One region of the Sporanaerobacter sp. genome, then DNA from elsewhere that is predicted to be linked to it. Evidence: a T-box and tRNA genes for the amino acid it is inferred to sense, from the RefSeq annotation. Region 1 holds a T-box; the other holds one or more tRNA genes.

The links. The T-box of region 1 lies ahead of aspS (aspartate--tRNA ligase). A T-box ahead of a tRNA ligase gene usually reads a tRNA of that ligase, here a tRNA-Asp.
Region 2: it has a tRNA-Asp gene. The T-box ahead of aspS (aspartate--tRNA ligase) is inferred to sense a tRNA for this amino acid. The anticodon was not compared.

The regions. Positions count from the first base shown of each region.
Region 1 is NZ_CP181252.1:2,235,555-2,250,881, forward strand. It holds gene der (ribosome biogenesis GTPase Der) at 1-234, opposite strand, end outside; gene ACFWUA_RS11285 (DUF512 domain-containing protein) at 239-1,576, opposite strand; gene glyA (serine hydroxymethyltransferase) at 1,729-2,961, opposite strand; gene ACFWUA_RS11295 (threonine/serine ThrE exporter family protein) at 3,137-3,925, shown strand; gene ACFWUA_RS11300 (threonine/serine exporter family protein) at 3,926-4,363, shown strand; gene ACFWUA_RS11305 (metal-sensitive transcriptional regulator) at 4,365-4,637, opposite strand; gene ACFWUA_RS11310 (SoxR reducing system RseC family protein) at 4,655-5,077, opposite strand; gene ACFWUA_RS11315 (ThiF family adenylyltransferase) at 5,079-5,789, opposite strand; gene aspS (aspartate--tRNA ligase) at 5,839-7,620, opposite strand; T-box leader at 7,663-7,870, opposite strand; gene hemZ (coproporphyrinogen dehydrogenase HemZ) at 7,900-9,381, opposite strand; gene ACFWUA_RS11330 (hypothetical protein) at 9,395-9,562, opposite strand; gene ACFWUA_RS11335 (MBL fold metallo-hydrolase) at 9,618-10,241, opposite strand; gene dtd (D-aminoacyl-tRNA deacylase) at 10,253-10,702, opposite strand; partial or broken gene ACFWUA_RS11345 (RelA/SpoT family protein) at 10,718-12,879, opposite strand; gene recJ (single-stranded-DNA-specific exonuclease RecJ) at 12,925-15,327, opposite strand, start outside.
Region 2 is NZ_CP181252.1:1,762,856-1,778,182, reverse strand. It holds gene ACFWUA_RS08770 (2-hydroxyacyl-CoA dehydratase) at 1-1,107, opposite strand, end outside; gene ACFWUA_RS08775 (acyl-CoA dehydratase activase) at 1-23, opposite strand, end outside; gene ACFWUA_RS08765 (acyl-CoA dehydratase activase-related protein) at 1,079-2,086, opposite strand; gene ACFWUA_RS08760 (hypothetical protein) at 2,165-3,652, opposite strand; gene ACFWUA_RS08755 (gamma-glutamyltransferase family protein) at 3,675-5,276, opposite strand; gene ACFWUA_RS08750 (ribonuclease H-like domain-containing protein) at 5,403-6,410, shown strand; tRNA gene ACFWUA_RS08745 (tRNA-Phe) at 6,441-6,516, opposite strand; tRNA gene ACFWUA_RS08740 (tRNA-Ile) at 6,527-6,603, opposite strand; tRNA gene ACFWUA_RS08735 (tRNA-Ile) at 6,618-6,694, opposite strand; tRNA gene ACFWUA_RS08730 (tRNA-Val) at 6,728-6,803, opposite strand; tRNA gene ACFWUA_RS08725 (tRNA-Trp) at 6,824-6,898, opposite strand; tRNA gene ACFWUA_RS08720 (tRNA-Ile) at 6,922-6,998, opposite strand; tRNA gene ACFWUA_RS08715 (tRNA-Ser) at 7,010-7,100, opposite strand; tRNA gene ACFWUA_RS08710 (tRNA-Ser) at 7,114-7,204, opposite strand; tRNA gene ACFWUA_RS08705 (tRNA-Lys) at 7,208-7,283, opposite strand; tRNA gene ACFWUA_RS08700 (tRNA-Gln) at 7,424-7,500, opposite strand; tRNA gene ACFWUA_RS08695 (tRNA-Arg) at 7,508-7,584, opposite strand; tRNA gene ACFWUA_RS08690 (tRNA-Gly) at 7,593-7,666, opposite strand; tRNA gene ACFWUA_RS08685 (tRNA-Tyr) at 7,672-7,757, opposite strand; tRNA gene ACFWUA_RS08680 (tRNA-Thr) at 7,763-7,838, opposite strand; tRNA gene ACFWUA_RS08675 (tRNA-Asp) at 8,051-8,127, opposite strand; tRNA gene ACFWUA_RS08670 (tRNA-Val) at 8,182-8,257, opposite strand; tRNA gene ACFWUA_RS08665 (tRNA-Glu) at 8,264-8,338, opposite strand; tRNA gene ACFWUA_RS08660 (tRNA-Met) at 8,351-8,427, opposite strand; tRNA gene ACFWUA_RS08655 (tRNA-Leu) at 8,440-8,529, opposite strand; tRNA gene ACFWUA_RS08650 (tRNA-Asn) at 8,537-8,611, opposite strand; rRNA gene rrf (5S ribosomal RNA) at 8,618-8,736, opposite strand; rRNA gene ACFWUA_RS08640 (23S ribosomal RNA) at 8,827-11,759, opposite strand; rRNA gene ACFWUA_RS08635 (16S ribosomal RNA) at 11,879-13,409, opposite strand; gene ACFWUA_RS08630 (selenium metabolism-associated LysR family transcriptional regulator) at 13,738-14,649, shown strand; gene ACFWUA_RS08625 (aminopeptidase) at 14,710-15,327, opposite strand, start outside.

The DNA of each region.
Region 1 (15,327 bases):
TACCTCTGCCTGTCTTCTAATTTGAGATAATATAGTATCCTCACTATATGGTTCAATACCTCCTGTATCTATCAAAATAAAATATTTATTCAACCATTCAGCCTCTGCATAAATTCTATCTCTAGTAACTCCAGGCTTATCTTCTGTAATTGAAATTCTCCTACCTACTATTCTATTAAAAAGAGTAGATTTCCCTACATTTGGTCTCCCAACTATACATACAACTGGTCTCATAGTATCACCTCATATCCTTTGTAAATATATTTATAAAATCTTTTCCTTTAACCTTTGTTGGAATAACTTTAATATTTAGCACTTTTTCAATATCTTCAATTGTCAAATCATCTAAAAAAACTTTTTCTCCACTTCTAAGCATTGAATTAGGTATTATTAAAGCATCAAAATTTTTATATTCTTTCAATTGATTAATCAAATCTTGTCCTGTTATAAGACCTGAAACAGTAATAGTCGTTCCAAAAAAATAATTTTTTATTGGAACAACTTTTATTTCCAATCCACTTATATTAGCCATGACTTTGTCACAAATTGATTTTATAAACTCATAAGCTAATGTTCCTGTTGCAACAATATACTTGTTTTTTAAACTTATATTATCTTTTAATTTCTCTATTTCCCTATCTACTTCATATGAAAAAAGTCTCATAAGTCCTACACCATTTTCTAGCTGAAGAAACTTCTCATATTCCTCATAAGATGGAGGATCAATATTAGTCATTGCATAAAATTCATCAGATGGGAAAACAAATCTGGTACCTAGCTTTTTTAAATATTCTTCCTGCTTATTTCTTATATATTTTAAAAATTCAAGGGAAGATACTTCATTAAAAGGCTCAAGTTTAGGAAGACCTTCCCTGTATTTAGTAATACCTACCGGTACTACTGCCACACTATTCACGCTTGGATAAAGTTTAGATAAATCTCCTAGTGTTCTATCAAGTTCTGCCCCATCATTTACTCCTGGAACTAGAACTATTTGACAATGAACCTCAATTTTAGCTTGACTAAACCTTTCTAAAATACTATATATTTTCCCAGCATTTTTATTGTTAAGCATTTTTATTCTCAATTCAGGATTAGTTGTATGAACAGAAACATTTATTGGACTTAATCTATAATCTATAATTCTTTGTATTTCATCATCCCTTAAATTAGTTAGAGTGATAAAATTCCCTTGAAGAAATGAAAGCCTTGAATCATCATCTTTAAAATATAGTGTTTTTCTCATTCCTTTAGGCAATTGATCAATAAAACAAAAAATGCATTTATTTCTACAACTTTTAGCCCTATCAATAAGTGGATTTGTGAAATATATTCCTAAATCTTCGTCATAATCTTTTTCTATTTCAAAATCCCATATCTCATCATTCTTTTTTTGAATAGTCACAACAATATAATCATCAGATATTAAATATTTATAGTCAATAATATCTAAAACTTTGTTATCATTAATTGAAACAAGAATATCTCCAGGTTCAATTCCTAGTTCTTCGGCAATACTGCCTTTTTTTACTTTTTCAATAATATTTTTATCATTGTCTAGTGATTTTAGTTCCATAATATATTCCTTTCGTTTTTTTACTTATGTATATTTTATTATAGTAATAGCTTTATGTAAATAGATACTGTTCTTAAATAATATTTCCTTAAATTAATTTGAATATGCTAAAATTTAAAACGCCTACAGTGAAAACTGTAGGCGTCAATCTTTTATTCATATAATGGATATTTCTCACATAAATTTTTGACTTTACTTCTTATATCATCTCTATTGTTTTCTTCATCCAATGCAAGACTTATTATCTCTGCTATTTCTTTCATATCTTCTTCTTTCATTCCTCTAGTTGTAACTGCTGGAGTACCTATTCTCAATCCACTTGTCACAAAAGGACTTTCTGGATCAAATGGAATAGTATTTTTATTAGTTGTAACTCCAATTTCATCTAGCAATGCTTCAGCTTTTTTACCTGTTAATCCTTTATTTCTAACATCTAAAAGTATTAGATGATTGTCAGTGCCACCAGATACCAATCTAAAACCTTTTTCTAACAACGCCTCTGATAATGCTTTTGAATTCTTTAAAATTTGTTTTTGATATTCTTTAAATTCATCTGTCAAAGCTTCTCCAAAACTAACAGCTTTAGCAGCAATAACATGCATAAGTGGTCCGCCTTGAATTCCAGGGAATATAGCCTTGTCTATCTTTTTTGCGTATTCCTCTTTACAAAGTATAGCACCACCTCTAGGTCCTCTTAAAGTCTTATGAGTTGTAGTTGTCACGAAATCTGCATAAGGAACTGGACTTGGATGAAGACCTGCTGCAACTAGTCCTGCAATATGAGCCATATCAACCATAAGATATGCTCCTACTTCATCGGCAATTTCTCTAAATTTTGCAAAATCAATAATTCTTGGATAAGCACTTGCTCCTGCTACAATCAATTTTGGTTTTTCTCTTTTTGCTATTTCCATTAATTCATCATAATCTATTGTTTCCGTTTCTTTATCTACTCCATATGCAACAAAATTAAAATAAGTACCAGAAATATTTACAGGGCTACCATGAGTTAAATGTCCACCTTGTGAAAGATTCATACCAAGAACTTTATCTCCAGGTTCAAGAACTGCAAAATAAACTCCTAAATTGGCATTAGAACCAGAATGAGGTTGAACGTTTGCATGGTCTGCTCCAAATAATTTTTTTAATCTTTCCCTAGCTAAATTCTCTACCATGTCTACATATTCACAACCACCATAATATCTTTTAGCTGGATAACCTTCAGCATATTTGTTTGTAAGCTGACTACCCATAGCTTCCATTACTTGAGGAGTCACAAAATTTTCTGAAGCAATAAGCTCAATTTTATTTCTTTGCCTATTTGTTTCTAATTCAACAATTTTCATAACTTCTGGATCATATTTTCTTAAATTTGTAAAATCCATATTTTATCTCCCTTCTTATTGTATTTATTTCTTATGTATTTCTTTTACTGCCATTTAATAATATAATAGACTTAGACTTAGATTTAAATAGTATTTGTTTTCCTATTATATTATATAAATTTCATAATATTTTTACAAGTTAAATTGTTTTAATAATAGGGGTGAAAAAGAAAAAATGGTAGATAATTTAGAAAATGAAAAAAAAGAAACAAAAGAACTTCTATCTCTTGCAATCTTAGCAGGGAGTATAATGCTAAAAAACGGAGCAGAAACTTACAGAGTTGAAGATACTGTAAATAGGATATGTAAATCTAGAAAAAAGACAAAATATGTAGAATCCTTTGTAACTCCAACAGGCATTTTTGTATCTCTAGAATATGGAAATGAAATCATGACATATGTCCAGAGAATAAAAACTATTAAAATTGACTTAAACAAAATAGATATGATAAATAATTTTTCAAGAAAATTTGCAGAATCAGATCTGTCCATAGAAGAAGGTATAAATGAATTAAAAAAAATTGATAAAATTACTGGATATGAAAACACAATAAAAATATTATGGGGAAGTCTCGCTGCAGGTTTTTTCTCTCTCTTGTTTGGGGCAAACCTTTGGGATTTTATGGCAAGCTTTATGGTTACTATATTTGTATTAATATTTACTACTAAATTGTGCAAATTCAATATAACATTCTTTATAAGTAACTTCTGCGGTGCAGCTATTGCTTCCGCATTATCTATATTGCTTGTGAAAATAGGTTTAGGAGAAAATGTCGATAAAATTATAATTGGTGCAATAATGCCATTAGTACCAGGAGTAGCTATAACCAACGCAATCAGAGACACTATGAGCGGGGACTTCATATCTGGTCTTTCACGAGGTATGGAAGCCATAGTTATAGCTCTTTCTATTGCTTTTGGAGTAGGGTTAGTATTGAAAATATATTTTAAAGGAGTGATTTAATTGGAAATTATAAAACAATTCTTTTTCTCATTTATATGTACAATAGGATTTGCTATATTTTTTAGTATTCCAAAAAATTCAATATTGAAATCCGGAATAACAGGTGCCATAGGATGGGTTATTTATATTCAAATAACCAATATTTTTTCTTCTACTATTTTAGGTATTTTTTGCGGTGCACTTACAGTTGGAATCCTTGGAGAAATGCTAGCCAGGAACTCAAAGAAACCAGCTACCGTTTTTATAATACCTGGTATTGTTCCTTTGGTTCCAGGCTCTGGAATGTATTATACTATGCTAGCTATAACAGAAAAAAGATTTAATGATGCAGCTAATATAGGAACTGAAACTATATTTATAGCTGTAGCTATTGCTATGGGAATTATCATATCATCTAGCTTGAGCAAATCCATTAAAAGAGTAAAAAATAAGTCTTAGATTACTTTGTATATTTTATTATAGTATCAACTAGTTCATCTAAAACCTTTTCATCTGTTTCATCAATTAAAGAAACTTTAATACAATCTTTCATATAACCTTCTAATATTATACCTCCAACCTTATTTAGTGCTGATCTAGCAGCAGCAATTTGAATAAGTATGTCATTGCAACACTTGCCTTCTTCTACCATTTTTTGTATTCCTTTTACTTGTCCTTCTATTCTTTTTAGACGATTTATTATTGCAACTCTATCGTCAACGTCCTTATTCAAATCTATACCCCCTAAATTTAAATTTTTCTTGTCATTTCAAAAGTGAGTTCCCCATCTTTCTCAACCTTTTTATCAATTTTTTTTAAAATTATATATGCAATAGTTAGAAAAACAAGCCCTAATAAAAAACTAAAATTTTCATAGCTTTTTATTCCTATTGATTGGAATATATACATACCTAGAACTATACCTAAAATAAGCATGACAAATGGAATCATATATATTAAAATTGTGTACTTCAATACACTTTTTGTTTTCACTTTTATCTCTACATAATCTCCTTCTTTAGCATTCAAAGTATTGGGTAAATGAACTTTAACACCAGGAACATTGCATGAACCTGAACAATTCTCACAACTATGACCACACGCTGACATTCTTTTTACTTCTACTTCAGCCATATTGCCATCAATTTTAGTAACCAAACCTACTTGCTCCATTTTATGCCTCCTTGCCAATTAAATCTTTAACTACCTCTGAAGCAATAATAAGACCTGCTACAGATGGGACAAACGAAATACTTCCTGGACTTGATTTTCTGCAATCTTTTCCCTCTATATTGGCTTTAATAGGTTTTTCATCTGACCAAACTACCTTTAAATCTTTTATTCCTCTTTTCCTAAGCTCATGTCTCATGACTTTAGCTAGAGGACATACGCTAGTACTATAAATATCTCCCACTTTAAAACTTGTAGGATTTAATTTGTTTCCAGCACCCATAGAACTTATAATTGGTATACTTAAATTTTTACATTTCTCTATTAAATCCAGTTTAGAAGATACTGTATCTATAGCATCCACTACATAATCATATTTTTTAGATACTAATTCATCTATATTAGATTTTTCCAATCGCACATTATAAATTTCTATGTCTATTGAAGGATTTATATCTAGTATTCTTTCCTTCATAACCTCTACCTTGGCTCTTCCTATTGTGTTGAAATTAGCATGAATTTGTCTATTTATATTTGTAATATCTATTGTATCATAATCAACCAACACAATACTTCCAATTCCTGAACGCACCAACGCTTCAGTAGCAAAAGAGCCTACTCCTCCTATTCCAAATATACATACCCTTGATTCTCTTAGTTTACTCATAGCTCTACTGCCTAACAACAATTCTGTTCTCATAAAAGGATTATCCATTTACACATCACCTTCAATTAATAATATCCAGGGCAATAAGCCCTGGTATTTATTCTTTTATATCTAACTTCACATGAACCTCTTTAAGTTGTTCTACGCTAACATCTGTTGGTGCACCAGTCAAAAGACAAGTTGCACTTTGAGTTTTAGGGAATGCTATTACATCTCTTATATTGTCATTATTTGTAAACAACATAATCAACCTGTCAAACCCATATGCCAATCCACCATGAGGAGGTGTTCCATATTTAAAAGCTTCAAGTAAAAATCCAAATTTATCCCAAGCTTCTTCCATAGTAAATCCTAGTGCTTTAAACATTCTCTCCTGCAATTTTCTATTATTAATTCTTATACTTCCCCCACCCATTTCATCTCCATTGATAACTATGTCATAAGCTTTAGCTCTTACTTTTTCTGGTTCTGTCTCTAATAGTTCAATATCTTCATCCATAGGATGCGTAAAAGGATGGTGTTTAGCTACATATCTTTGTTCTTCATCATCATATTCAAACAATGGAAATTCTGTTATCCATATAAGTTTTAAATCATTTTTATCTATTATATCAAGTTTTTTTGCAATTTCAATTCTCAGATTTCCAAGGCTATCAAATACCACACTAGATTTATCTGCAACAAATAATAATAGATCATTTTCTTTACCATTCATTCTTTTAATTATTTCATTTAGCTCTTCTTCCCCTAAAAATTTAGCTATAGGAGAAGTAATTCCTTCATTGGTTATCTTTATCCACGCTAGACCTTTAGCTCCAAAAGTTTTTACATACTCTTCTAATTTTGAAATATCTTTTCGTGAAAATTTATCTCCATAGCCATTTACATTTATTCCTCTAACTTCTCCGTTGTTTGAAATAGTTTCACTAAAAACTTTAAAACTTGAATTTGCTACTATATCACTTATATTGACAAGTTCAAATCCAAATCTTAAATCTGGCTTATCTGAACCAAATCTCTCCATAGCTTCTTTGTAAGTCATTCTATTTATTGGCAATTCTATTTCTATACCTTTTATTTCTTTAAAAAGTTTATATAACAATCTCTCATTTAACTCAATTACATCATCAACATCTACAAAAGACATTTCCATATCTACTTGAGTAAATTCTGGTTGTCTATTAGCTCTTAAATCTTCATCTCTAAAACATTTTACTATTTGATAATATCTATCCATTCCAGACACCATTAAAAGCTGTTTCATAAGTTGTGGTGATTGTGGAAGTGCATAAAATTGCCCAGGATTTACTCTACTTGGGACTAAATAGTCTCTAGCTCCCTCAGGAGTAGGTTTAGTAAGCATTGGAGTTTCTATTTCAACAAAATTGTTCTCATCAAGAAATTCTCTTATGACTTTTGCTACTTTGTGTCTAGTCTTCAAATTTTTTTGCATAGAAGGCTTTCTCAAGTCCAAATATCTGTATTTTAATCTCATGGATTCAGAAACATCATCATTATCCTTGATATAAATTGGTGGTGTCTCAGCTTCATCTAATATTTTTAACTCACTTGCTAAAACTTCTATTTCTCCTGTAGGAATATCATTATTTATTGACTCTCTTTTTCTTACCTTTCCTTTTGCTGCAATGACATATTCACTTCTTATTTTCTCTGCTTTTTCAAATATTTCTTTTGACAAAGTATCATCAAATACTACTTGAACAATTCCTGTTGTATCTCTTAAATCTACAAATATAAGAGAACCTAAATTTCTCTGTTTTTGCACCCAGCCCATCAAAACTACTTCTTCACCAATATTAGATACTCTTAAATTTCCACACATATGAGTTCTTCTTAAATTTCCCATTTTTTCACCCATATTCTAAACCTCCTTTAATAATTAAAGCCCCTCGTTCCTTGTTACAGGGACGAGAGGCCATATCTCGCGGTACCACCCTAATTAGGTAATTCCTCACTCAAAATAGATAACGCATTTAGCGAATGAACCTACTTAAGTTTCAGTTCATCGACTCAAAGATGTCTTCATTAAACATTGGCATCGGATTTCCACCACCACCGATTCTCTATAGCCAAGAGATTTAACTACTATTTCTTTTCCTCGTCTTTACATATGCTTTTAATAATTATAAAATAAATATTAAATTGTGTCAATGTACATTCTCTTTCTTTCTACCATTTCATCAATTCTTTCCAAATAATCTTTTAAATTTTTTACATTTGGTACCCTTTCCAGTCTATTTTCATTAGGATAATATATCTTTGACACTCCACCAGCTCCTACAGCCAATATAGTCTCTTTTTCCTCCATAATAAGCATATTGTATATGCATTCTTTTCCTTCTATAGAATATCCTGTATTCTCAAAATTTCCTAGCATATGTTTTTGTCTATATAAATAATAAGGCCTTAAATTCATTCTTTCTGCATATTTTCTACTCATATCCAACATATTTTCAATTGTACTTTGGCTTTCTATGGAAAAATTCTTTATACTCTTACTAAATATAGAGGCTCTTTTAATTGCAAGTGTATGAACTGTCAAATTTTCAGGATTCAATTTTAATATCTTATCTAAAGTATTTGCCAATTCATCGGTACCCTCTTCAGGTAATCCTACTATTATATCCATATTTATAACATCAAATCCTATATTCTTAGCTAAAGCAAAAGCTTCTATAATATCTTTTTCAGTATGCTTTCTACCAATTATTTTTAGAGTATCCTCATTCATAGTTTGAGGATTTATACTTATCCTATTTATGTCATTGGACTTTAACATTTGTAGTTTTTCCTTATCTATAGTATCTGGTCTTCCAGCCTCTACAGTTATTTCCTTTATATTTTCCTTACCATACAATTCATATATGCTTTTTATTATACTATCAAGATTTTTTGTAGGAATAGCTGTAGGAGTACCCCCTCCTATATAAACTGTGTGTATTTTCTTATCATTTAAACACTTACTTATGGACTTTAATTCATATATTATCTTTTCTGTATATACATCTACATATTTTCTCCCTACATCCATTGAATTTGAAGGAAAAGAACAATATATACATCTAGTAGGACAAAAAGGTATACTTACATAAAGACTAAATCTGTCCTTTGAAAGTGGATATATATATTCTCTCTGTATCTTTGCTATATCAATAATTGTATTTGCCTTGTAGGGAAAAAGCTTGTACTCTTTTGTTAATATATCATATATACTATTTTCATCTAAACCTTTATCTAAAAGATCATGAACAATTTTAGTAGGTCTTACTCCTGTAAGTATTCCCCAAGGAACTTTTACTTCTAGTATATTTGATAAAGCTACATAAATAGATTGTTTTATACCTATCTTTATTTTTTTCACTATTTCATCACGTTTTATATCAATATTATTTATAGAATCTACTTTATATTTGCTTATCACATCGTTATTATAGACAACTATCGCAATAGCTGAATAATCATCCTCTACCTTTATAAGATGATTTTTTATCAAAAACCCTTCTCCCGTATATTCATTTTCAGTTTGAATAAAACTTATTTCCTCACCAAAGAAAAAAAGCTTTACTAGTTCATTTACCTCATAAGTAAAATCATGACCATCTAAATAAACTAAAACCATAATTTTTTTCTCCTCAAAAATCTTTATCTATATCTTTTATCAAACTCTCTACATGTTTTTTAGAAATACCAAGTTCTTTAGCTATTTCATCCATATCTAGTCCCATTTCTATCAATTCATCAATATCACGTATATCTATATTCTCTCTTGATTCATTTGAAAAAAACGATTTCTTTTTCATAACTTCACCTCCTAGGTTCTAATCTTAAAATTCCCTAAGACGTTAAAAAATATTCTCAATTAATTATAAATGGATTATATTTCTTTTCCCTTCCAATTGTAGATGATGGGCCATGACCAGGATAAATAATAGTATCATCAGGATACAAAATTAGCTTTTCTTTTATAGAACTTATTATATCTTCATAAGAACTACCTTCAAAATCAGTTCTGCCAATAGAACCAGCAAAAAGTGTATCTCCTGTAAATAAATTGTCTTCAATCTTTATACTAATCCCACCTTTTGTATGACCAGGAGTATGAATGATATTTATTGTATGATCTCCTAGAACAAGTTCTTCTCCATCTTTTAACAATTTGTCAGGAATAATTTCAATACTTCCCATAATCATCATACTAGACAAATTTTTCTTGTCATCTTTTAATAGTTCTGCATCATCTTCATGAATCAACACAGGAGCACTAGTACCTTTTCTCACTTCTTCTACTCCACCTATGTGATCTCCATGTCCATGAGTTAAAATGATATATTTTACTTTTAAATTTAATTCCCTTATTTTATTTAATATTTCATCTCCAGCTCCACCTGGATCAATTACTACAGCTTCATGAGCATCTTCATCATAGACAATATAACAATTTGCTGCATATACACCTACAGGTAATCTTAAAACTTTCAAACATATCCCTCCTAAAAAGTTTTTTTGCTATCTAAAAGAATAGTCACTGGTCCATCATTTATAAGATTCACTTTCATATTTGCTCCAAATATACCTTCTTCAACTTTTATATCATAATTTTTACATTTATCTATAAAATCTCTATACATTTTTTTTGCCACATCTGGCGGAGCTGAAGAAGTAAAATTAGGTCTCTTACCCTTTCTAACATCTCCATATAAAGTAAATTGTGATACTATTAAAAGTTCACCTTTTACATCCATGATAGATAGATTCATTTTTTCATTTTCATCTTCAAAAATTCTTAATCCCATTATCTTTTCTACCAAATAGTTTAAATCTGTTTCATCATCTTCATTGCCAATTCCTAAAAAAACCAAAAGTCCTCTATCTATTTCACTTACAATATTATCACAAACAATTACACTTGCAGAAGTAACTCTTTGTACAACTGCTCTCATAGTATCATCCTTTCATTAAGTGGTCACTCTATATACATCAATTACTCCTTTTATTCTTTTAATCTTTTTCATCAAATCCTTTAGTTGCTCTACATCTTTGGTTTCAAGAGTTATATTCATAACCACTAATTTTTCTTTATTGGTTCTTGCATTTAAGGAAGTCACTGTTAAATTTGCATCTGTTATTCTTTGAGTGATATCTGTTAACAATCCAGGTCTATCAGAAGCTTTTATTTGAATCTCTGCTTGATAAGATGCTTTCTTATCTGTATCCCATTCAACTTCAATATACCTTTCATGACTTGCTAAATCTTTTATATTTGGACAATCTTTTCTATGAACTGATACACCTCTTCCCCTAGTTATATATCCAACTATTTCATCTCCTGGAACAGGATTGCAACATTTTGAAAAGCGAACTTTTATATTGTCAACTCCTTTTACAGTTACTCCTTGAGTAAATCTATTTTCTTTCTTATGAACAGAAATATTTGAATTAGATTCAAGAAGATTTTTTTCATCTCTCAATTTATAATAATCTTTGTGAAATTCTTTTAATTTTGGAATCACCTGAGACAATGTTATGCTACCGTATCCCAATCCAGCATATAAATCATCTACACTACTCAAGCTAAGTTTGCTTGCAATAGATTTTAACCAATCCTCTTTTAACATTTCAGTTAATTTATATCCTTGCCTCTTTACTTCCTTTTCAAGTATATCTTTTCCTTTAACAATATTTAAGTCTCTTTCTTCTCTTTTAAACCATTGCCTTATTTTATTTTTAGCTTGACTGCTTTTTACAATTTTCAGCCAATCTCTACTAGGACCTGTACTATTTGCTGAAGTTATAACTTCTACAATATTTCCATTCTTCAACTTATAATCCAAAGGTACAATTCTACCATCTACTTTAGCTCCTACACAATTATTCCCAACTGCTGTATGAACCCTATAAGCAAAATCTATAGGAGTAGAACCATTAGGTAAGTTTATAACGTCGCCTTTTGGTGTAAAGACAAAAACTTCATCTGTGAAAAAATCTATTTTTAATGATTCCATAAACTCTTTAGGATCCTTCATCTCTTTTTGCCATTCAAGCATCTGTCTCAACCAAGTAAGTTTTTCATCAAAATTATCTGCTTTAACTGTTCCTTCTTTGTATTTCCAATGAGCTGCAATACCATATTCTGCAGTTCTATGCATTTCCCAAGTCCTTATTTGCACTTCAAAAGGTTCCCCTTGAGGGCCAATAACTGTCGTATGAAGTGATTGATACATATTAGGTTTAGGCATAGCTATATAGTCCTTAAATCTCCCGGGAATAGGCTTCCACATAGTATGAACTATTCCAAGAACACCATAACAATCTTTTACAGTATCTACTATAACTCTTATAGCAGTTAAGTCAAAAATTTGTTCAAAATTTTTGTTTTGATATACCATTTTTCTATAAATGCTATAAAAACTTTTAGGTCTACCACTTATTTCACAAGGTATCTCCATTTCATCAATTTTTTTCTTAAGCATGTCTATTATAAACTGTATATATGCTTCCCTCTCTCTTCTCTGTTTAGATACTTTATCTACCAAATCATAATAGCCTTCTGGATCTAAATATCTTAAAGATAAATCTTCAAGTTCCCATTTGATTTTTGAAATACCAAGTCTATGGGCTAAAGGTGCATATATTTCCAGAGTTTCCAAAGCTTTTTCCTTTTTCTTTTCCTCGCTCATGTATTCCAAGGTTCTCATATTGTGAAGTCTATCGGCTAATTTTATGATTATAACTCTAATATCTTTAGCCATAGCAACTACCATTTTTCTTAAATTTTCTGCTTGACTTTCTTGCTTAGTTTTATAATTTAATTTTTTTAATTTTGTGACCCTTCTACTAAATTGGCAACTTCTTCCCCGAATTCTTCTACTAGAGTTTCATATGTCACGTCAGTATCTTCCAATACATCATGAAGCAATCCTGCTATAATAGTTGAAGTATCCATATTTAAATCCGCAAGTATCATAGCTACATTATACGGATGAATAAAAAATTTTTCTCCTGAATTTCTATATTGGCCTTCATGAGCTAACTCAGCAAAATTATATGCCTTAATTATCTGTTTCATATCAGCTTGAGGATTATACTGTTCAATTTTTAAAATAAGATTTTCTATCATGCTTACCACTCATTTCAATATATATTGTTTAACAAGAATAAATCCCTACATCTCACTATTTTTTAAGCTATATAGATATTTTACTTTAGGTTTTTCCAATATGTCAATTTTTTCATTAGGTGGCTCTAAAATTTTAACAAAATAATAATTATCTTTCAAAGTAAAATCTATAAAATTTAAATCTTTAAATATCTCCATGGTTACATCCAATTTATACTTTGTGATTTTTTTTTCTACTTTACAATTAATAGATTCCAAATATAAATAAGGTTCAATTTTTATGTTCTTACTCTTTGCTGTTAAAAATGATTTATATATAATTCTCATTTCATCTATAGTTGGCAATATATTTAATAATATTTCTTTGTTTAAATCTATATCATATCTATGAAAAAGTGTTCCTACATTCTTTGGTCCTATCTTATCCATAAAATATAGAAAATTATTAACATCAAAACTCAAATCATAAAATATTACCTTTTCATATCTTTTAAAATTAATATCAAATAGTACAGGAAGAATAACTATACTGTTCACCTTATGATTATCATCAATATTATAAGAAATCGATGTCTTCTTTATTACATCTCTGCCTTCCAATTGAATAGCTTCACAGATACTTAAAATATTTACATAATTATAAACTAAAACTAACACATTTTCACGCTCTTTTAGAACATCAACAATATAATCCAATCTATTTATTTTTTCAACAAATTCAACGTTTTTTTTGCCTTTCTTAAAATTCAAACTATTTTTCTTTAAATATTTTTTTAAGGCATAATAATACTCATCATCTATATTAGGTATATCATATTTGATCCAGTTTATTTCTCTAATTATCAATTGCGGACTTACATTTCCCATATAATCATTTATATCCAAATTTCCAACAATATTTATTTCATCTTCATTACTTAAAACATTTCCATAATCCCCAAAATTAAACCCTATAGTGTCAACTACTGAACCATTTTTTTCTAACAACAACTTTAAATGTGCATTATCTTTACCTATTTGCCTGATACTCTTTATCTTTGCAGTTCTATAAATAAATTGAGGAGAAGGATTATTCATACCAAAGGGCTCTAATTTTTTCAATTCACTTATGGTTTTTATATCAATATCACTAGATTCAAGTTCAGAATCTATGTATATCTCTGGTATCAAATCATCCTCATCTAAAAACTCATCTGCAACTTCATTTATCTTTCTTCTAAATTCATTTATATTTTGTGTTTTTATAAGCATCCCAGCAGCTTGTTTGTGCCCACCAAATTTCTCCAACACATCACTACATCTACTTAAGCTATTATGTATATCAAAGGTTGGAATACTTCTAGCAGAACCTCGAGCTACATCACCTTCTATAGAAAACAATATAGAAGGTTTGAAATATTTATCTGTTATCTTAGAAGCACAAATTCCTATAACACCAGAGTGCCACTTATCAGAAGCTAAAACTATAACCTTTTCTTTTTCTAAATCTATTTTTTCTTCTATTAATTTCTCAGCATCCTTTAATATTTCTTCTTCTATTTCCTGTCTTTTTCTGTTTTCTTCATCTAAATACTCCGCAAGGGACAAAGCTTCACTATAATCATCTGTAGTAAACATTTTAACACCTATAGTAGCTACTCCTAATCTTCCACCTGCATTCAATCTGGGCCCCAATACAAACCCTACATGATATGATGATATATTTTTGTCTTTAAGACCTGATACTTCCAAAAGAGCTTTCACCCCTAAATTAGATGTATCTTTCATAAAATTCAAACCATTCTTAACTATAATCCTATTTTCTCCTACTAAAGGCACTACATCTGCTACAGTTCCAATAGTGACTAAAGGCAATATTTCCTCATAATCTACTTCAATACCAAGTTTTTTTGACAAACCTTGAATGAGTTTAAATGCAACTCCTACACCTGCCAACATTTTAAAAGAGTAGGAACAATCCACTCTATTGGGATTTATAACTGAAACTGCTTTAGGTAATGTATCTATACATTGATGATGATCTGTAACTATTACATCAATTCCCTTTTCATTTAAATAATCTACCTCACAAATATTTGTTATACCACAATCAACTGTTATAAGAAGAGAAGTATTTAATTTAGCTATATTGTCTATGGCATCTATATTTAAACCATATCCCTCCTCTAATCTATTAGGAAGATAATAAAAACAATTAGCACCAAGTTTTTTTAAAAAAATAAATAATATAGATGTGCTTGTAACTCCATCAGCATCATAATCTCCATAAATACATATTTTTTCACTAGATTCAATAGCCTTAGATATTCTCTCAACAGCTTCTTTCATTCCTTTTAATAAAAAAGGATCATTTAAATTTTTTAAATCAGTATTTAAAAAATCCTCACAACTTTCTATTGTATTGAAACCTCTATTTATCAACACCTTTGCAGTAAGTGGAGAAATATC
Region 2 (15,327 bases), 470 kb from region 1:
ACACCCAAATAATAATTCTCCAACTTTTCTTTCCTCCCTTCTTCTCATAAGCAAATCGACAAAAGCTTCAAGTCTTGTTAAATACCCCGCCTCTCCTGTCATTTCATCCAATACCAAAGTCATAATTGGAATATTGCAATCTTTCTGCACTTGAGGCAGTATACTTTTGGCCACTATCTCTGGCATACAATTCAAAGGTAAAAGTTGTATAACTCCATCAAATCCTTGTTTTGCATAGTAAACAGCACTTCCTACAGTTTCTCTTCCATGACCTCCAACTAATGTAGACAAATAGGGTTTTGCCAATTGATATTTCATATTTTCTTCTTTAGAACCAAATGGAAAACTAGTCACATGATGCTTAACCCATTTGGTAGGTGTCAAACTTTTCTCCACATAAACTCCCATATGACCTAATTTTTTTTCTACTTCTAAATTCACAAAAGGCTCAATAATTGTATATATTTCTCCAACAATCCCTATTCTTATAGGGTTTTTGCTTTTGTCTATTGGAATATTTTTAAGACTATACTCGACTTCATCCATTAATTTAAGCATCTTCTCTGCCCCAAAGGTATTCTCAATATTTTTATAGTATTCCTCCATTATAGCGTCCACTTCATAACTATCTATTGCATAAGCCCTTTTTTCATTAGACAATTGAGTTAGATAATCTGCTTTTTGAATAAGTTTCCATCCAAGTTTACCAGCCTTTATTACATCTTTATAACTATTTATATTTAAAGCTTTTGAAAGTCCTTCTTTCAATTGATCTAATCCTTCAGATATAGGATCAAACACTATCATATCTACCTCGTAACCCAAATCCCACAATATATTTTGCTCTAATACAGAATAATATCCAAATCTACAAGGTCCACAGCTTCCAGTTATGAGAATAGTGTCTGCACCTTTTTCAATACTTTCTATATAATTGCCAATATTCACTTTAAAAGGTAAACATATATTTTCTGGGGAATATTTGGTGCCTATCTCTAAAGTTCTAGAACTACACCTTGGAGGCGGTACTACTTCTTGACCTAATTCTTCTAAAAATGCTTTCCCAGCAATATACACATTACCTAAGTGTGGAAATGTTAAAATCATCTTTATCCCTCCATTTCATCATATCTATAAAGGCTTCTACCCTAGTGTCTATACCAGCTTCCCCTGTTTGTTCATCCAATGTGAGAAGAGTAAATGGTATTCCTTTATTTTTAGCTTTTCTTTCTATTAAATCTATAAGTATAGAATCTATTCCGCATCCAAATGACGATAAATATATTATTCCATCTACTTCATCTCTTTCTATAAGACTAAAAGCTGAACCAACTATTCGCCTTCCATAAGTCCAAAACATTCTTTTGGGCAACTGAGCAGAATAATATATTATCTCATCTTTATTAACCATTTCAGGAGTCATCACCTTTATTCCCTTGTTGATTAATTTTGAAATAATATTCATATTTAGGTACTCATCATATATATTATATGGATGTCCTACAACCATAATACTCATATCATGTTTTTTTGAATTATAATTTAAATCTACAAATGTTTTATTGTACATCTTAATTGCTTCTATAGGAATTACTCCTTTGCTTAAAAGATATAAGTATCTTTGATAGGATTCTTCAGCTTTTTTATAAGCATTTCTTATTTTAGAACTATTTTTAATTACACATTTCCCAGCTTCATAAACAGCTTTTTTATATTTCGAACTAGTATAGCTATTCTTTCTTAAATTTATATTGGTATCAATTATAGGAGGTAAATCTTCTATAGAAAATTTCACCATATCAGGAAGTCCTAAAATTTTAGGACAGCAGTATTCCATTTTTCGAATACTAATTATTTTAGGTATAAATATATAGTCTACTTTATCTTTTAAATAATCTACATGACCATGAAATACTTTTACTGGAAGGCAACATTCATCCACACAGCTAAGAACTCCACTGTTTAATATCTCTTTATTGCTCTTTGGAGACACAACTACTTTAGCTCCAAGTTCCTCAAAAAATTCAGCCCATAAAGGATAATAATCATAGAAAAGCATCCCTCTTGGTATCCCGATTTTACACATAAAAAAACCCCTCCAATCGTCATTAGTATATTATTGACAGATTGGAAGGATAATATAACAAAAATATTACATTAAAATTCAATCTTCATATTCATCTAATTCATCCATATTCATCAGATAATATAGATTTATCATAGAAGCTAATATTTCTTCTTTACTTGTAATTCTTGGATCTAATGAAATTTCTATATAATCCATAAAATCCTCTGGCTTTTCAAAAGGAAATTCCATACTAGATAGCAATCTTCTCATCCTAATTTTTCTCTCTAAATTAGTCATAGTTGAAATATTCCTGTTTAAATATTGAGTGAAATTTTTTAATACTTCATCTAAATAATTTTTTTCTGCTATTTCTATATCATCAAATTCATCATATAGCAACATATCTTCGCTTAAAAAAGAAAGATCATTGTAATAGCTAAGAATCTTTTTAGTAAGGAGTAATTCATCATTAAGTTTATCATCTATTAAATTCGGTCTATCAATAGCCTCATAGCTAATTTTTTCTAACAATTCATTAGTTTCAAATATATCTTTTTGTAGAATGGAAAGTTCCTTGTCAATTATTTTTCTTAATTCAATACTTTTGCTTTTATCTGATTTTAAATATTTTTTCCATATCATTAAAATATTTTCATCTATTTCAAAATTATCTATATTTGAGTTTATCAAGGAAACTGCCATTAATTTATTTGTAAGTATTCCCATGTTTTTTATGATGAAATTCAATCCTTCCATCTCGGCATATAATTCTTTAGTCTTCTGAGAAATTTCCGAAAGCTCATCTATATCTTTTTCTTTCAATTTTTCATATTTCAATTCTTGAACTCTTCTAAAATAGTCATCATATGCTATTCCATAAGAAGATTCCATAGCTCCATTAAATGCTTTTTTATAACTTTTAATTTCATAATCTATATAAGTTTTAGACACATTAGATAGACACCTATTTAATGTACTTTCTACTATTTCAAAAAATCTTTCTTTAGTAATTCTAAATGGGAGCATCTCTATTATGGTTGAAATTTTTTCATTAAAAATATAATAATCTTCAATATCTTCTGTAACATAACTTGTAATATCTATGATCAATTTGTTTAACCGTCCTTGATCTAAACTTTCATTTTTAAATTCTTTTTCTGCTAAATTTTTTGTTAAATAATAGTCAACTATTTCTTCTACATAAGATACTTCTACTATATAAGGCTCTAAATTGTTGGACAAATCGTTTAAACTAATTCTCAAATTTCTTACATACTCTGTATCATCTATCTTTCTCTTTATTTCATCAATATTCTCAACTGTCTTTATTAACATTTTATAATTATCCATGAGAAGTTTTTTTTCACTTTCTGACTGGATGTTTTCTATAATATTATTTTCTTCTAACAATTCTTTTATATCTATATATCCTAAAATAGCGTCATATAAAGACATGGTGCCCACTTTCTCTATTTGTCTATTGTTTAAATAAGATATGATTTGAGTTAAATCCTCATTGCTAAGTTTTTCAATTTCTGCTTTCTCCAAATTTTTTAGATCTTCTATATTAAAATTTATAGCCATAATTTTTCTCCTTTCAAGTTTCTTACCAAGATGCTACTGTGCCATCAGCTCTTGGCTCAGTTCCTCCTATTAATGATTCCCCATTTTTAAGTATTATTTGACCTCTACCGAAACTTCCTATATCATCTGAATATTCAACTTCATGACCTAATTTTATTAGCTCTTCCTTTATATTAAATGAAAAATCAGGTTCTACTAGCACCTTTTTATCTTCTATCCACTGCCATCTAGGTCTGTCCAAAGCTTCTTGAGGATTGTGGTTAAAATCAATAAGATTAGTAACAACCTGAACATGTCCTTGAGGCTGCATATATGCACCCATTACACCAAAGGGTCCTATAGCCCTTTTATCTTTTCCTAAAAATCCCGGTATTATTGTATGATAAGTCTTTTTACCTGGCTCCAAGCAATTTGCATCATTTGGATTAAGTGAAAAAGTGCAACCTCTATTGTGCAAACTAATACCTGTACCTGGCACCACAAGACCAGAACCAAATCCCATGTAATTACTTTGAATATAACTTATCATATTTCCTTCACTATCAGCTGCAGCAAGATAAACAGTTCCTCCTAAATCAGGATTTCCATAGTAAGGATGAATAGCATCCTTTGTGATTAATTTTGCTCTTTCCATACCATACTCTTTAGACAATAATTTTTCAATGGGAATTTCCATTTTATTTGGATCTGTTATGTATTTTAGCCCATCTACATAGGCAAGTTTCATTGCCTCAACAATCACATGATATGATAATGACTCCTCATAAGATAATTGAAAATTGTTTAGAATATTTAAAGCCATGAGAACTACTACTCCATGAGTGTTTGGTGGCAATTCCCAAATATCATAGCCTCTATAGTTCACGCTAATAGGATCTACCCATTCAGCTTTATATGTGAGTAAATCTTTCTTTCTTATATATCCACCAAATTTTTTCGAAAATTTATCAATTTTTTCTGCTATATCTCCTTCATAAAAAGAAAGACAATCTGTTTCTGCCAATTCCAGCAAAGTATTTCCTAAATCCTTGTTTTCCCATATTTCACCTGGTTTAGGGATTCGCCCGTTTGTTGTAAAAGTTTTGAAAAAACTATCAAATTCTTCACCTTTCAATTCATTGAAATATTTTTTAAATTCCTTTTCCCAATTTTTCGATACTACAGGGGACACTGGAAATCCTTCCATTGCATAATTTATTGCTGGTGTAAATACATCTTTAAGTTTTAGCTTTCCGAAACGTTTAGATAACTCTCTCCATGCATAAGGAATGCCCGGTACAGTTATAGGTGCAAAACCATGGATTGGCATCCTACTGTATCCTCTATTTTTAAATTCCTCTATTGTCAAATTTTCTGGGCAAAATCCACTGGAGTTTAGACCGTAAATTTTATCCTTTTCCCAAACAATAGCAAATGCATCTCCACCTACCCCATTAGATGTAGGCTCTACTACAGTCAAACATGCTGCCGTAGCAATAGCTGCATCTATTGCATTTCCACCTCTTTTTAAAATATCTAATCCCGCTTGAGCTGCCAATGGTTGACTTGTAGCTACCATTCCATTTTTACCAAATACGACCATTCTTCTGGATGGATATCTATATACCAATGCATCAAAATTCACTAGAAATGCCTCCTATACAATTTGATTTTTTCTCGATTAATATATATAATTTAATAATAATTGCATCTTTTATATATGAAATCTTTATTCTATTATATCATGGTTAAAAGCAAAGGAGAATAAATAATGGATACTTTATATAGCAATGTTCAATACAATTTAGATTTAAAAAAGTATTTTAAAAACTCAAGAATTTGTTTCTTTGATATAGAAACTACCGGATTTAGTAGAAATAATGATACTGTCTATTTGGTTGGAATTCTTTCAGGTGACGATGGAAAATATACATTAAAACAATATCTTTTAGAATCTATAGGTGAAGAAATGATGCTACTTAAAACTTTAATACCTGAATTTAAAAATTCTGATTACATCATTAACTTTAATGGTGATTCCTTTGATATACCTTTTTTAAATCATAAATATAAAAAATATAATATTGACTATGAGATACCTATATCCAAATCAATTGATATATATAAAATAGTGAAAGATAACAAATACTTATTTGAAATTGAAAATTTAAAACTTAAATCTATTGAAAAATACTTGAACATAAATAGAGATGATGAATTGTCTGGAGGTCAATGTATTTCGCTTTTCTATGACTATATAAATAACAAAAATGAACAAAGCAAAAAACTAATTTTGAAGCACAATTATGATGATATATACTATTTACCTCATATTCTAAAAATATTGGATGTAATTGAAGAGAAAAGTACCATTCAAATATCACATGAAAAGATTAAGAATAAATTCTTAAAAATTAAAATGAAAAATTTTCAGATATCTAATGACATGATAAATATAAACTGTGTAACTGACAAGTTCCCAAAAGAACCAATAATAGTCTATGGAAATAGCTATAATTTCAACTGGGAACAGAAAAAAGGTATGCTAAGAATTCAATTTCAAATAGAGCATGGTATTCTATCAAATATGAAAAAGTGTATTTATGTAAATTTAGAAAATTTCGAGCCAAAATTAAATATAAAGGACAATACAATATACAATCTTCCCGAAAATATAGTGTTAATTCAAATAGAAAAAAATTTCATCATAGATAATATCAAAAATATAATTTTGGAATTGTTTAAGTGTCAAAGGGACGTTTTGTTTGCCACCTATTAGGTGGCAAACAAAACGTCCCTTTGACATAAATGGTGCCCAGAGGCGGAATCGAACCACCGACACGGGGATTTTCAGTCCCCTGCTCTACCGACTGAGCTATCTGGGCTAAGTGATGATGGTGGGCCTTCAGGGACTCGAACCCCGGACCTGCCGGTTATGAGCCGGACGCTCTAACCAACTGAGCTAAAGGCCCCTATAGATTGAATTTGGTGGGCCTGGGTGGACTCGAACCACCGACCTCACGCTTATCAGGCGTGCGCTCTAACCACCTGAGCTACAAGCCCCTAGTGCTTACACGCAATTTAAAGTGCTGAATTTGGTGGGCGCAATAGGGCTCGAACCTATGACCCCCTGCTTGTAAGGCAGGTGCTCTCCCAGCTGAGCTATGCGCCCTTATTTTTAAATATGTAGGCTGGCAGGGGTGGCAGGACTCGAACCCACGACATTCGGTTTTGGAGACCGACGTTCTACCACTGAACTACACCCCTATAGCCAAGACCAATAAAAAGTTTGGTGGGCCTTCAGGGACTCGAACCCCGGACCTGCCGGTTATGAGCCGGACGCTCTAACCAACTGAGCTAAAGGCCCAAACTAACTACTGGCGGAGAAGGAGGGATTTGAACCCTCGCGCCCCGTGAAGGACCTACTCCCTTAGCAGGGGAGCCTCTTCAGCCACTTGAGTACTTCTCCGTATATTTGCAAATGGCGGAGAGGGTGGGATTCGAACCCACGTGGGCCGGAAGACCCTAACGGTTTTCAAGACCGCCCCGTTATGACCGCTTCGGTACCTCTCCATATGGTGACCCATCGGCGACTCGAACGCCGGACACCCTGATTAAAAGTCAGGTGCTCTACCGCCTGAGCTAATGGGTCATATTTTTAAGTTTATCGCAGTACTTATTTTACTGCTTTGATAACAATTAGCAATTCGGACTAAGCGATTCACACAAAATCGAAATACACGATTTTGGTTCTCTGCTTATGCCAATTGAGCTAATAGGTCAAAGTATAAATGGCTGGGATGGCAGGACTCGAACCTGCGGAATGCTAGAGTCAAAGTCTAGTGCCTTACCGGCTTGGCTACATCCCAACAATAATGGTGCACCTAGGAGGATTCGAACCCCCGGCACACGGATTAGAAGTCCGTTGCTCTATCCAACTGAGCTATAGGTGCTCGTCTTTTGGAGCGGGTGAAGGGAATCGAACCCTCGCAACCAGCTTGGAAGGCTGGGGCTCTACCACTGAGCTACACCCGCATATTTGGTGGAGGAGACTGGATTCGAACCAGTGAAGGCTGAGCCAACGGATTTACAGTCCGTCCCCTTTGGCCAACTCGGGAACTCCTCCCAATATGGAGCTGGTGAGAGGACTTGAACCCCCAACCTACTGATTACAAGTCAGTTGCTCTGCCAATTGAGCTACACCAGCATAACTATTAAGATCGAAACTTCAAAAACTGAGATACTATTCTAGGCGGCTCCGACTAAGCGATTCACGCAAAATCGAAATACACGATTTTGGTTCTCTGCTTATGCCAATTGAGCTACACCAGCATAACTATTAAGATCGAAACTTCAAAAACTGAGATACTATTCTAGGCGGCTCCGACATTTGTAATTTTCTGTCGAAGACAGAATAAATGGCGACCTGGAAGGGACTCGAACCCTCGACCTCTAGCGTGACAGGCTAGCATTCTAACCAGCTGAACTACCAGGCCACATTAGCCTTGCGGCAATTTTAAATTATAACTTTCAACCCTTTAGGTTGGATTTGGTGGGCGCAATAGGGCTCGAACCTATGACCCCCTGCTTGTAAGGCAGGTGCTCTCCCAGCTGAGCTATGCGCCCAAAGTATGGTGACCCTACCGGGATTCGAACCCGGGTTACCGCCGTGAAAGGGCGATGTCTTAACCGCTTGACCATAGGGCCATCAAATTGTAATGGTTGCGGGAGCTGGATTTGAACCAACGACCTCCGGGTTATGAGCCCGACGAGCTACCAGACTGCTCCATCCCGCGATGATATTTAATTGGTGCCGGGAACCGGAATCGAACCGGTACGATCTTTTAGGGATCGCAGGATTTTAAGTCCTGTGCGTCTGCCTGTTCCGCCACCCCGGCAATATTTTGGCTCCTGGGGTGGGACTCGAACCCACAACCTACCGGTTAACAGCCGGTTGCTCCGCCATTGAGCTACCCAGGAATATTTATCTGGCGATGTCCTACTCTCCCAGGGCGTTGCCACCCAAGTACCATCGGCAGCTAAAGAGGCTTAACTTCTGTGTTCGGTATGGGAACAGGTGTGACCCTCTTGCTATAATCACCAGGTAAAGCCTTTCGGCAATTGTAAATTACAAATGAACTACATTCGCAATTTTTTCAAAATCTTGATTTTGAAAATCTAACACAGTAAGATAATTGGTCAAGCCCTCGACTTATTAGTATCCCTTAGCTAAAGATATTGCTACCCTTATACCTGGGACCTATCAACCAAGTGGTCTACTTGGAGTCTTACCTTAAAAAGTGGGAAATCTCATCTTGAGGGGGACTTCGTGCTTAGATGCCTTCAGCACTTATTCCTTCCAGACATAGCTACTCAGCTGTGCCTCTGGCGAGACAACTGATGCACCAGCGGTCTGTCCATCCCGGTCCTCTCGTACTAGGGACAGCTCCTCTCAAATTTCCTACGCCCACGACGGATAGGGACCGAACTGTCTCACGACGTTCTGAACCCAGCTCGCGTGCCTCTTTAATGGGCGAACAGCCCAACCCTTGGGACCTACTCCAGCCCCAGGATGAGACGAGCCGACATCGAGGTGCCAAACCTCCCCGTCGATGTGGACTCTTGGGGGAGATAAGCCTGTTATCCCCGGGGTAGCTTTTATCCGTTGAGCGATGGCCCTTCCACTTGGAAGCCACCGGATCACTAAGTCCAAGTTTCCTTCCTGCTCCACTTGTAGGTGTCGCAGTCAAGCTCCCTTCTGCCTTTACACTCTTCGCACGATTTCCGACCGTGCTGAGGGAACCTTTGAGCGCCTCCGTTACTCTTTAGGAGGCGACCGCCCCAGTCAAACTGCCCAACTGACAGTGTCCCAAGACTGGATTCACAGTCTCTGGTTAGAATTTCAGCATTGCAAGAGTGGTATCCCAAGGTTGACTCCACCAAAGCTGGCGCCCTGGTTTCCAAGTCTCCCACCTATCCTGTACAAGCAATACCAAAATCCAATGTCAGCCTACAGTAAAGCTCCACGGGGTCTTTCCGTCCTGTCGCGGGTAACTCGCATCTTCACGAGTACTACAATTTCACCGGATCCCTTGTTGAGACAGTGCCCAAGTCGTTACACCTTTCGTGCGGGTCGGAACTTACCCGACAAGGAATTTCGCTACCTTAGGACCGTTATAGTTACGGCCGCCGTTTACTGGGGCTTAAGTTCAGAGCTTCGCTTGCGCTAACCCTTCCCCTTAACCTTCCAGCACCGGGCAGGTGTCAGCCCCTATACATCGTCTTTCGACTTAGCAGAGACCTGTGTTTTTGGTAAACAGTCGCTTGGGCCCATTCACTGCGACCAATCAAGGCTTACGTAGCAAGTACTTCACCTCAATTGGCACCCCTTCTCCCGAAGTTACGGGGCTATTTTGCCGAGTTCCTTAACAAGGGTTCTTCCGCACATCTTAGGATTTTCTCCTCGCCTACCTGTGTCGGTTTGCGGTACGGGTACCTAACATACTCGATAGAGGCTTTTCTTGGCAGTGTGGATTCAGCTGCTTCGCTACTTAATTTTCGCTCCCCATCACTTCTCAAGACTCTCCTACGGATTTGCCTATAGGAGCTCTCTACAAGTTTGGACGCACTCAACCAACGGTGCGTTCAGCCTATCCTCCTGCGTCACCCCATTTCTCAAACGCATGTAGGTAGTACAGGAATCTCAACCTGTTGTCCATCGCCTACGCCATTTGGCCTCAGCTTAGGTCCCGACTAACCCTGAGAGGACGAGCCTTCCTCAGGAAACCTTAGGCTTTCGATGGGTAGGATTCTCACCTACCTTATCGCTACTCATGCCAGCATTCTCTCTTCTGTACAGTCCACCACTCCTTACGGTATAGCTTCAGCCCGTACAGAATGCTCCTCTACCGATGCAAATGCATCCCACAGCTTCGGTGATAGGTTTGAGCCCCGGAAATCTTCGGCGCAAAGTCACTCGACCAGTGAGCTATTACGCACTCTTTAAATGAGTGGCTGCTTCTAAGCCAACATCCTGGTTGTCTGTGTAACCTTACATCCTTTTCCACTTAACCTATACTTAGGGACCTTAGCTGGTGATCTGGGCTGTTTCCCTTTTGACCACGAAACTTATCTCCCGTAGTCTGACTCCCAAGAAACATGACTATGGTATTCGGAGTTTGATAGGTTTTGGTAACACTACGTGCCCCTAGACCATTCAGTGCTCTACCCCCACGTCACTTATCTTGAGGCTAGCCCTAAAGCTATTTCGAGGAGAACCAGCTATATCCGGGTTCGATTGGAATTTCACCCCTACCCACAGGTCATCCGATAGTTTTTAAACACTAAGCGGTTCGAGCCTCCACGAAATTTTACTTTCGTTTCACTCTGCCCATGGGTAGGTCACCCGGTTTCGGGTCTACGATATACAACTAAACGCCCTATTAAGACTCGGTTTCCCTACGGCTCCACTACTTAATAGCTTAACCTCGCTATATATCGTAACTCGCTGGCCCGTTCTACAAAAAGTACGCGGTCGCACATATAAAGTGCTTCCACTGCTTGTAAACATAGGGTTTCAGGTTCTATTTCACTCCCCTCCCGGGGTTCTTTTCACCTTTCCCTCACGGTACTTCTTCACTATCGGTCACCAGTTAGTATTTAGCCTTGGGAGGTGGTCCTCCCTGCTTCCCACAGGATTTCACGTGTCCCGTGGTACTCTGGATCACGGCTATAAGCTATTTTGTTTCGCCTACAAGACTATCACTTTCTATGGTAGGCCTTTCCAGACCTTTTCGACTACAAAATATACTTATTTTATGCCGGTCCACAACCCTCATAGAGAAAACTCTACGAGTTTGGGCTCTTTCCCGTTCGCTCGCCGCTACTTAGGAAATCGAATTTTCTTTCTCTTCCTCAGGGTACTTAGATGTTTCAGTTCCCCTGGTGTTCCCTCATCTACCTATGTATTCAGTAGATGATACCTAAAGTTTGTTTAGGTAGGTTTCCCCATTCGGAAATCTCCGGATCAAAGCTTGCTTGCAGCTCCCCGAAGCGTATCGGCGCTTACCCCGTCCTTCATCGGCTACTGGTGCCAAGGCATTCACCCTATGCTCTTATTAGCTTGACCAGTGAAAATTGTATTATATATATAAGACAATTTTATATATAAGACAATTTTTTCTTACTGTGTAGTTTTCAAAGTTCAAATAAATTTAAATTAAAACAGCGTGAAACTAATCTCCTTAGAAAGGAGGTGATCCAGCCGCACCTTCCGATACGGCTACCTTGTTACGACTTCACCCCAGTCATTGACCCTACCTTCGGCGGCTGCCTCCTTACGGTTAGCTCACCGACTTCGGGTATTGTCAACTCCCATGGTGTGACGGGCGGTGTGTACAAGACCCGGGAACGCATTCACCGCGGCATTCTGATCCGCGATTACTAGCAACTCCGGCTTCATGTAGGCGAGTTGCAGCCTACAATCCGAACTGGGATCGGTTTTGTGGGATTAGCTCCTTATCACTAAGTGGCTGCCCGTTGTACCGACCATTGTAGCACGTGTGTAGCCCAGGACATAAAGGGCATGATGATTTGACGTCATCCCCACCTTCCTCCGATTTGTCATCGGCAGTCTCTTTAGAGTGCACAGCCTAACTGTTTGCAACTAAAGACAAGGGTTGCGCTCGTTGCGGGACTTAACCCAACATCTCACGACACGAGCTGACGACAACCATGCACCACCTGTCTCCCCAGTCCCCGAAGGGAAGGAACTATCTCTAGTTCGGTCCGGGGGATGTCAAGCCCTGGTAAGGTTCTTCGCGTTGCATCGAATTAAACCACATGCTCCGCTGCTTGTGCGGGTCCCCGTCAATTCCTTTGAGTTTCAGTGTTGCCACCGTACTCCCCAGGCGGAGTGCTTAATGTGTTAACTGCGGCACCGAGGTTTGACCCCCGACACCTAGCACTCATCGTTTACGGCGTGGACTACCAGGGTATCTAATCCTGTTTGCTCCCCACGCTTTCGTGCCTCAGCGTCAGTTACAGTCCAGAGAGTCGCCTTCGCCACTGGTATTCCTCCTAATATCTACGCATTTCACCGCTACACTAGGAATTCCACTCTCCTCTCCTGTACTCAAGCCTCACAGTTTCAAATGCTTACCACGGTTAAGCCGTGAGATTTCACATCTGACTTACAAGGCCGCCTACGCACCCTTTACGCCCAATAAATCCGGACAACGCTCGCCCCCTACGTATTACCGCGGCTGCTGGCACGTAGTTAGCCGGGGCTTCCTCCTAAGGTACCGTCATTATCGTCCCTTAGGACAGAGCTTTACGATTCGAAAACCTTCATCGCTCACGCGGCGTCGCTGCATCAGAGTTTCCTCCATTGTGCAATATTCCCCACTGCTGCCTCCCGTAGGAGTCTGGACCGTGTCTCAGTTCCAGTGTGGCCGTTCACCCTCTCAGGCCGGCTACCCATCGTCGCCTTGGTGAGCTATTACCTCGCCAACTAGCTAATGGGACGCGAGGCCATCTTGTACCGCTAAATCGCTTTGACTTGAAAGTCATGCGACTTTCAAGTATCATAGGGTATTAATCCCGGTTTCCCGAGGCTATCCCCTAGTACAAGGCAGGTTCCTCACGCGTTACTCACCCGTCCGCCGCTAAGAAATACATAATTCCATCCGAAGATTTCTTTATGTATTCTTCGCTCGACTTGCATGTGTTAGGCACGCCGCCAGCGTTCGTCCTGAGCCAGGATCAAACTCTCATAAAAAAGTTTTACCTGTCTTAAAAATTTTAATTAAACTCAAGGATTGTTTCACGCTGTTCAATTTTCATGGTTCTGTCACAGTTGACTTTTATAATATAGCATAGTTTTTTTGGTTTGTCAAGTTTTTATTTCATTTTTTTATTTCATTTATTACTTCAACTTGTTTATGCTATATCAGCGACAACTCTTAAAAATATACCAGGTTTTTTTCACTTTGTCAATAGGTTTTTTCTTTTTTTATTTTAAATTTTTTTTTGCCTATTATGTAGCATAAAACGATATATATTGTTAGAATATAATTGAATATATGATTTTGAAAGTGGTGATATATTTGGATTTACGTCAATTAGAAACATTTGTGGAAGTATCAAAGCTAAAAAGTTTTTCAAAAGCTGCAGAAAAACTTTTCATTACACAACCTACTGTTACTAGCCACATACAAAATTTAGAGAAGGAACTCGGAACGGTACTTATCAATCGTTCAGGTAAAAACATGACCCTCACAGAAGCGGGAAGTATATTATATAAGTATGCAATAAATATTATAAATACTTGTGAAATGGCTAAATTTGATTTAGATTCCTATAGAGGAAAAGTACAAGGTCATTTAGATATTTGTTCTAGCTCTGTACCACGAAAATATGTATTACCTAGTATATTGAAAGAATTTATCACAATATATCCTGATGTAACTTTTTCATTGAAAGATAAAGACTCAAAGGAAGTTGTTAAAAGTATATTGAAAGGTGAAACAGACTTTGGCATAGTAGGTGCTAAATATCAATCAAATCATCTAGAATACATTGAATTGATTGAAGATAAATTGCTATTAGTTACCCCTAATAATAACGAGTTTCCTGCAGAAAATTATAGTATTCTAGACACAAGCGTACTCACAAAATATAAGCTTATCTTAAGAGAAAAAGGCTCTGGAACAAGAGAACTTCTCGAAAATGAATTGGATAAAAATAAAATTTCACGCAGTCAATTAAAAACTATAGCTTATGTAGAAGATGCTGAAACCATTAAAACTTTAGTTTCTTTAGGGGTAGGAGTAAGTTTTCTTTCAGAAAGGGCAATTCAAGAAGAGTTAGCTTGCAACAAATTTAAAGTTTATAATGTTAAAAACTTAAATCTAAATAGAAAGTTTTATTTTGTCTATCACAAAAGTAGACAATTATCGCCTTTGTGCGAAACTTTTAAAGATTTTATATTAGAATACATATCAAATATTTCTATTTAAAGAACTTAATTTGAAAAAAATATGTTTTTGCATAAAAAAATCAGGCTATAGCCTGATTTTTTATGCATTGTAAAATGCTTTATATCCTCTATAAGTCATATAAACATCTGCCTTGCTTACAGCTTCATAAGGTGCATGCATGCTAAGTACAGGAACTCCACAGTCGACTACTTCCATGCCATAATTAGCTAAAATGTAGGCAATAGTTCCTCCGCCTCCTTGATCAACCTTTCCCAATTCAGCAGTCTGCCACATAACATTAGCTTCATTAAATATTCTTCTAATATCTCCTATATATTCAGCATTTGCATCATTAGACCCACCTTTTCCTCTTGAGCCAGTATATTTAACCAATGCAATGCCCTTGCCTAAATATGCACTATTTCTTTTTTCAAATGCATCTGCATAATTTGGGTCATATCCAGCAGCTACATCTGAAGATAGAACTCTTGAATTAGCTAAAGCTCTTCTAATTTTAATATTGTTTGCATTTTCATCTAGAAGATATACTATTTCTGCAACAGTATCTTCAAAAAATCTAGAATGCATACCTGTATTTCCTACGCTTCCTATCTCTTCTTTGTCTACAAATAGTCCTACAGCAGTTCTTTCAGGATTCTCAACTTCTAAAATTGCTCGTAAAGAAGTATAAGCGCATACTCTATCATCATGCCCATA